DNA from 2 places in the Nonomuraea sp. NPDC049637 genome. Region 1 is predicted to be linked to the other one. Evidence: riboswitches for the same ligand, from Rfam matches in the RefSeq annotation. Region 1 holds a riboswitch; the other holds the start of a gene.
What was found. Region 1 has a riboswitch for cobalamin ahead of AB0J71_RS38300 (CbtB domain-containing protein). Riboswitches for the same ligand answer to the same signal wherever they lie in the genome.

Region 1 (3,394 bases):
CGCCCTGTCCCGCGCGGGCCGCCACCAGCAGCCCCGGGGTCGGCGCCAGCCCGGCCAGCAACGAGAACGCCGAGAACGCCGCCACGCCGATGACGAACAACCGGCGCCTGCCCACCATGTCGGACGCGCGTCCGAACAAGGGCATCAACGCGGCCGTCGGCAGCAGGCAGGCGGTGGCCACCCACTGCAGCGCCGAGGCGGAGGAGAAGCCGAGGTCCCTGCCGATCTCCGGCAGCGCCACCGTGATGATCGAGTAGTCCAGCCCGGTCATCAACGTCGCGCCGCACAACGTGATGAGGACGAGCCAGCCGCGCGGCCCCCATCGCGGGGTCGTGCCGGCGGCGGTCATGTCGTGGGTTTCGGTCGTCATGCGGCCAGCGTGCGGCCGGCCGTGAAGATCAACCAGAGCCCTGCTGAAGGTACCTCTGTCAGGTGCAGGACGGGCGGGCGCGGGATCGCGTCGGGCAATTCGTCAAGGGCGCTGCAGAGTCACCGAGGCGGAGAGCTGGGTGAGCAACTCCAATTGATCGAAATAGAGGCGCAGACTCGTTATGAGCCCGTCTTCCACCGTGCAGACATAACAGCAACGCAAACGAAGGGGACGACCCGTCGCGGTCAGCACCTGACCGTCGGCCATGGCGTACGGCCCTCGGTGAGTTCCCACCATGAGAAGCTCGTCGACGGTCGTGGCCTCGCCCTCGGAGGACTCCGTGATCACGGCCCGGACGTCGGGGAACGCCGTCCAGAACTCCTCCAGATAGGAGGCCAGCTCGGCGTGTCCCTGGGAAACGCCTTCGGGGCTGATGGACACCCCGGTCGGGCTGAAAGTGCTGAGCAGTGCCTTCATGTCGTGGGCGTTGAACGCGTCCGTATAGCGGTCGCGTACGTCGCGGGCAACATTCATGGCACCGGATCCTCCTCCTTCGCTCGATGCCCGACGCGGCTGTGGATATGCGGTCGAATTGCCAACGCAGGCTAAATCCGTCCACTCGGCGAGGTAGAATTCTGGGCCTTTCACAAAGGCACGAGGCGTAGCGGCAGGTGACGGAGGGTCACCGGGCGCCTGTTGACGCGAACGTGAGGAAAGGATACGTTCCGGTAGATTTCACGGTTGTCCAAGGGAAATCCGGTGAGATGCCGGTGCGGACGCGCCACTGTATCCGGGACGCAGATCCCGGGAGCCAGGTCGCTTGGCAGCCGTGACCTCGTGATATGGGACGCGTGACCCCTGAGGAGGCTTGACATGACCGGGCTGTCCACCCCGTCGACGATTCCCTTTCCCCGCCTGCGCCCTTGGCTGCTGCTGGCCGTGCCCGTGCTGCTGCTGGTCGCCTACCTGGTTCTGATGGACAACGGCGCCATCTCCCAGACCGGCACCTTCCTGCACGAGCTGATGCACGACGGGCGTCACCTGCTCGGCGTGCCCTGCCACTGAGGGCCGGGGCATGGTACGCACCTTCCTGGCCAGAGGTCTGCTCATCGGGCTGCTGGCCGGGCTGATCGCGGGCGCCTTCGCCTTCGCCTTCGGTGAACCTCGCGTGGACCACGCGATCGCCCTGGAGGAGGCCGCCGCCCAGGCCGGGGCGCCCGATCCGGACGCCGGGACGGCCGAGCACGGCCACGCCGAAGCGGCCGAGCACGGTCACGGCGAGGACGCCGTGGTCAGCAGGCCCGTGCAGAAGGCGGGGCTGTTCCTGGCCACCGGGCTCTACGGGCTCGCCGTGGGCGGGGTGTTCGCCCTGGTGTTCGCCGGGCTGCGCGGGCGGGTCGGCCCGCGTTCCGACGGGCGGCTGGCGGTGGCCGCGGCCGGCACGGCGTTCACCGCGATCATCCTCGTGCCCTTCGTGAAGTATCCGGCCAACCCGCCTGCGGTGGGCGATCCGGACACCATCAACAGCCGCACGCTGCTCTACGTGGTGATGATCCTCGTCGGGCTGGCGGCGACGGCGATCGCGGTGGCGACGGCCCGGCGCGTCGAGGGTGGCCCGTGGGCGCGCTGGACGGCGGCGGCGGTCGCGTTCCTCGTGCCCGTCGTCGCCGCGTGGTGGTTGTTGCCGGCGGTCAATGAGGTGCCCGAGGGGTTCCCCGCCACGCTGCTGTGGGAGTTCCGGCTCGCCTCGATCGGCACGCAGCTCGTCTTCTGGACGGCGTTCGGCGTGCTGTTCGGCTGGGCGAGCGACCGGGCCGAACGGCGCGCGGCGGCTCATCCGCTGGTCGCGGCGCCGAGCTGAGCAAGGTGCTGTTCGTCCGGCATGCCACGACGCCGGGGATGCGGGCCGGCTGCTTTCCCGCCGACGAGGACGCCGACGCGGCGAGCCTGACCAGGGCCGCCGCGTGGGGTTCCGTCGAGGGGCCGGCGGCATGGACCGCTCCCGGCAGGGCCGCGCGGCAGACGGCCGCCGCCATGGGGCTGGCGGCCCGCGAGGTTCCCGCCCTGGCGGAGGCGGACTGCGGCCGGTGGCGGGGCCTGCCGTACGGGCGGGTCGCGCTGGAGGAGCCGGACGCGCTGGCGAGCTGGCTGGCCGACCCGCACGCCGCCCCGCACGGCGGTGAGTCGCTGAGCGCGCTCGCCGCCAGGGTGGCGGGCTGGCTCGACTCGGTGCGGGACGAGCCGCGGGCCGTCGTGGTCTGCGACGCGGGCGCCATCAGGGCGGCGCTCGGCCATGCCCTGGGGCTGGATCCGCTGCGCGCGGCCCGTTTCGACCTGGCCCCTCTGTCCACCACCGAGCTGACCGTCGCGCGGGACGGCTGGCGGGTGGTCCACGTCAACCGGAAGGCTGAGTCTTGATCGTCACCTATCCGTTCAGCGCCGTCGTCGGGCTCGGCGACCTGAAGCTGGCGCTGGTGCTGAACGCGGTGTCGCCCCGGGTGGGCGGGGTGCTCGTACGCGGCGAGAAGGGAACGGCGAAGTCCACGATCGTGCGGGCGCTGGCGGCCCAGTTGCCGACGGTGGCCGTGGTGCCCGGGTGCCGGTTCGCCTGCGATCCCGTCGTCCCCGACCCTGAGTGCCCAGATGGGCCGCACGGGCCGGGCGCCGGGCGGGTGGAACGGCCGGCCGCCCTGGTGGAGCTGCCGGTCGGCGCGTCGGAGGACCGGCTGGCCGGCTCGCTCGACGTGGAGCGGGCGCTGACGGAGGGGGTGAAGGCGTTCGAGCCGGGGCTGCTGGCGGCCGCCCACCGCGGCGTCCTGTACGTGGACGAGGTGAACCTCCTGCACGACCACCTCGTGGACCTGCTGCTCGACGCGGCCGCGCTGGGCACGTGCTACGTCGAGCGCGAGTCGGTGTCGGTGCGCCATGCCGCCCGGTTCCTGCTGGTGGGCACCATGAACCCGGAGGAGGGCGAGCTGCGTCCGCAGCTTCTGGACAGGTTCGGGCTGACGGTCGAGGTCAGGG
Region 2 (3,394 bases), on a different contig from region 1:
GCCCTGCACCGACCCCTCGGCCTGCTTGATGGCCGCCCGGACGCGCTCGTTCCACAGGCCGCGCGACTTCAGCTCGGCCACCAGCGCGTTGTTGATCTGCAGGAACTCCCCGCTCAGCGTCTCGCGCTTGAACAGGTTGGACACCTGCGGCTCGATGCACTCGTAGCAGCCGACGATCGAGGCGATGGTGGCGGTCGGCGCGATCGCGATCAGCAGCGAGTTGCGCAGGCCGTGCGCGGCGATGCGCTCGCGCACCGCGTCCCAGCGCGCGGACTGGGTGCCGTTCCGGCCCCACAGGTCGTGCTGGAGCCGGCCGCGGGCCGCCCACGTCTGGTCGTAGGCGGGGTGGGCGCCGAAACGCTCGGCCAGGCCGGCGGAGGTCTCCAGCGCCGACAGGTAGATCTCCTCGGCGATCCGGGTGGACAGCTCCTTGGCCTCGGCCGAGTCGAACGGCAGGCGCAGGGCGAAGAAGACGTCCTGCAGGCCCATCACGCCGAGGCCGACCGGACGCCAGCGCGGGTTGCTGGCCGCGGCCTGCTCGCTCGGGTAGTAGTTGATGTCGATCACCCGGTCGAGGAAGGTGACCGCGGTGCGGACGGTGGCGCGCAGCCGCTCCCAGTCGATGTCGCCGCCGGTCAGGTGTGCGGCGAGGTTGACCGACCCGAGGTTGCAGACCGCGGTCTCGGCGTCGCTGGACACCTCGACGATCTCGGTGCACAGGTTGGACAGGTGCACCACGTTGCCGGGCTCGGCCGCCTGGTTGCACAGGCGGTTGGCGGCGTCCTTGAAGGTCATCCAGCCGTTGCCGGTCTGGGCCAGGGTGCGCATCATCTTGGCGTACAGGTCGCGGGCCTTGATCTGCCGGACGTACCGGCCGTCGCGCTCGGCGGCGCGGTAGGCCTCCTCGAACGCCTCGCCCCACAGGTCGGGCAGCTCGGGGACCTCGTCGGGGTCGAACAGCGACCAGGTGCCGTCGGCCTCGACCCGGCGCATGAACTCGTCGGGGATCCAGTTGGCCAGGTTGAGGTTGTGGGTGCGGCGGGCGTCCTCGCCGGTGTTGTCGCGCAGCTCCAGGAACTCCTCGACGTCGGGGTGCCAGGGCTCCAGGTAGACGCAGGCCGCGCCCTTGCGCCGGCCGCCCTGGTTGACGGCGGCCACCGACGCGTCGAGCGTGCGCAGCCACGGGACGATGCCGTTGGAGTGCCCGTTCGTGCCGCGGATCAGCGCGCCCCGGGAGCGCACCCGCGACCAGGAGATGCCGATCCCGCCGGCGAACTTCGACAGCTGCGCCACCTGGGCGTACCGGTCGTAGATGGAGCCGATCTCGTCACGGGGCGAGTCGACCAGGTAGCAGGAGGACATCTGGGTGTGCCGGGTGCCGGAGTTGAACAGCGTCGGCGAGCTGGGCAGGTAGGCCAGCGACGACATGAGCCGGTAGAAGCCGACGGCCTCGGCGGGCGTCTCGGCCAGCCCGCAGGCCACGCGCAGCAGCCAGTACTGCGGCGTCTCCACCACCAGCCGGGTGGACGGGTGGCGCAGCAGGTAACGGTCATAGACCGTGCGCAGCCCGAAGTACTCGAACCGCAGGTCGGCGGTGACGTCGATGGCGTCGTCCAGCTTGCGGGCGTTGGCGTTGACGAACTCGGCGGTCTCGTCGCCGATGAGCCCTTCGGCGTGGCCCAGCCGGATCGCCTGGCTGAAGGAGGCCACGCCCTGCCCGCGGACCTCCTTGTCGATGTAGCCCGACAGCAGCCGCGCGGCCAGGCGCGAGTACTGCGGCTCCTCGCCGATCATCTCGGCGGCCGTCTGGATGGACAGCCGGTCCAGCTCGGCGGTGGTGGCCCCGTCGTAGAGGCCGCTGATCGTCTTGGTGGCCACCCGCATCGGGTCGATGTCCGTCAGATCGGTCGCCCAGTGCTCCACCGCACGTACGATCTTGTTGACGTCGACCGGCTCAGCGGTGCCGTTGCGCTTGCGCACCTGCATCTGCACGCGCCGCGGCGCGGACCTGTCGGCGTCCGCCCGCGCCGGCTCGGCCAGGTCCGTCATCGGGTCCCCTGTGACCGTCACTGCGCTCTCCCCTCGTGAACTCGGTCAGCTGCCGAGAACGCGCGCAGGAGGCGGACGGCGAGGCGCCACAGCCCTCTCGCCAGCGCCGTCCACCGTCCCACGCGGTCTCGGAGCAGCCGCGCGCGCATGATCGCGCGCGGCGCGCCGGCAGGTCTTCGGACTCGTGGGCATGCTGTCGCTGCCTACTGGCCGTCGCTTCCCGGGCCGTCGGCCCAGTGCGTGTGACGGCGTTCGTTCCCACTCACCGCTGCGGGGCAGTCCCGGATTCCCACCGGGTTCCCTCTTGCCTCGGCCGCCCTGGCGGGGCGACCGAACCGGCTGCGGGGAACACCATATATAGGGTGGATCAAAAAGTCACACCCAACATCTCGTGTTGCGAAGAACCCGCGCTCCGATCCGTCCGCCCGTCGCGAGGCCGGCCGGGCCGCCTCTCCGCGTGCCGCGCGGGCGGGGCGTGTGATCGACGCCACAGACCGGTCGCGCCCGGTTTTCGCTACCTTAGGTATCGATACTTCAAGTAGCGAAAAGCTGAGGAGACGACCATGAGCCAGACCTCCACCGGCCGTCCGGTCACGCCGGACTGGGACACCGTCACCCCCGCCGAGCTGGCCGCCTACGCCGAGGCGGAGAACCGGCTGCGCGCCTCCGCCGAGGCCCAGGCGATCACCGGCCGGCCGGACCCCGGCGCCACCATCGACTGGCGGACGGTGGCGCTGCCCGGCCGCGACATCCGCGTCCGGGTCCACCGGCCGCGCGCCGCGGCAGAGCCGGGGGACGTCCTGCCGCTCGTGCTGCACGTGCACGGCGGCGGCTTCGTCGGCACGGCGCCGCAGAGCGACTGGGTCAACAGCCACCTCGCCGCCCGCCTGCCCGCCGTCGTCGCCTCGGTGGACCACCGCCTCCTCGACCGGCGCACGCCGCTGGCCGACGCCGCCGACGACGGCTGGGACGTGCTCCGCCACGTGCTGGAGCACGCCGCGCAATGGGGTGTCGACCCGGCGCGGACCGTCCTGTTCGGCGAGAGCTGCGGCGGCCTGATCTGCGCCCTGGCGGCGATCAGGGCACGCGACGCCGGCCTGCCCCTGAAGGCGCAGGTGCTGGTCAACCCGGCCGTGGACGTGACCGGGACGATGTTCGACCACCCCTCGATCGCCCGGTACGCCGACACCCCGACGCTCAGCGTGCCGGTGCTGCGGCTGTTCCACCGGCTCGCCGTGCCCGAGGGGACGGACGCCCGCGCGCTCTCCCCGCTGCACGCCGACGACCTGGGCGGGCTGGCCCCGGCGCTCGTGGCGGTGCCGACCCACGACCCGATCGCCGACCA

Region 2: it holds a riboswitch for cobalamin, as region 1 does, so the genes downstream of both, AB0J71_RS36945 (ribonucleoside-diphosphate reductase subunit alpha) here and AB0J71_RS38300 (CbtB domain-containing protein) in region 1, are expected to answer to the same signal.

The regions. Positions count from the first base shown of each region.
Region 1 covers NZ_JBFAOM010000041.1:7,663-11,056, forward strand. Annotated here, with positions in the region: gene AB0J71_RS38290 (MFS transporter) at 1-370, opposite strand, end outside; gene AB0J71_RS38295 (nuclear transport factor 2 family protein) at 473-904, opposite strand; cobalamin riboswitch at 1,080-1,209, shown strand; gene AB0J71_RS38300 (CbtB domain-containing protein) at 1,244-1,435, shown strand; gene AB0J71_RS38305 (CbtA family protein) at 1,446-2,231, shown strand; gene AB0J71_RS38310 (histidine phosphatase family protein) at 2,237-2,788, shown strand; gene AB0J71_RS38315 (VWA domain-containing protein) at 2,785-3,394, shown strand, end outside.
Region 2 covers NZ_JBFAOM010000037.1:32,742-36,135, forward strand. Annotated here, with positions in the region: gene AB0J71_RS36945 (ribonucleoside-diphosphate reductase subunit alpha) at 1-2,070, opposite strand, end outside; cobalamin riboswitch at 2,199-2,404, opposite strand; gene AB0J71_RS36950 (alpha/beta hydrolase) at 2,613-3,394, shown strand, end outside.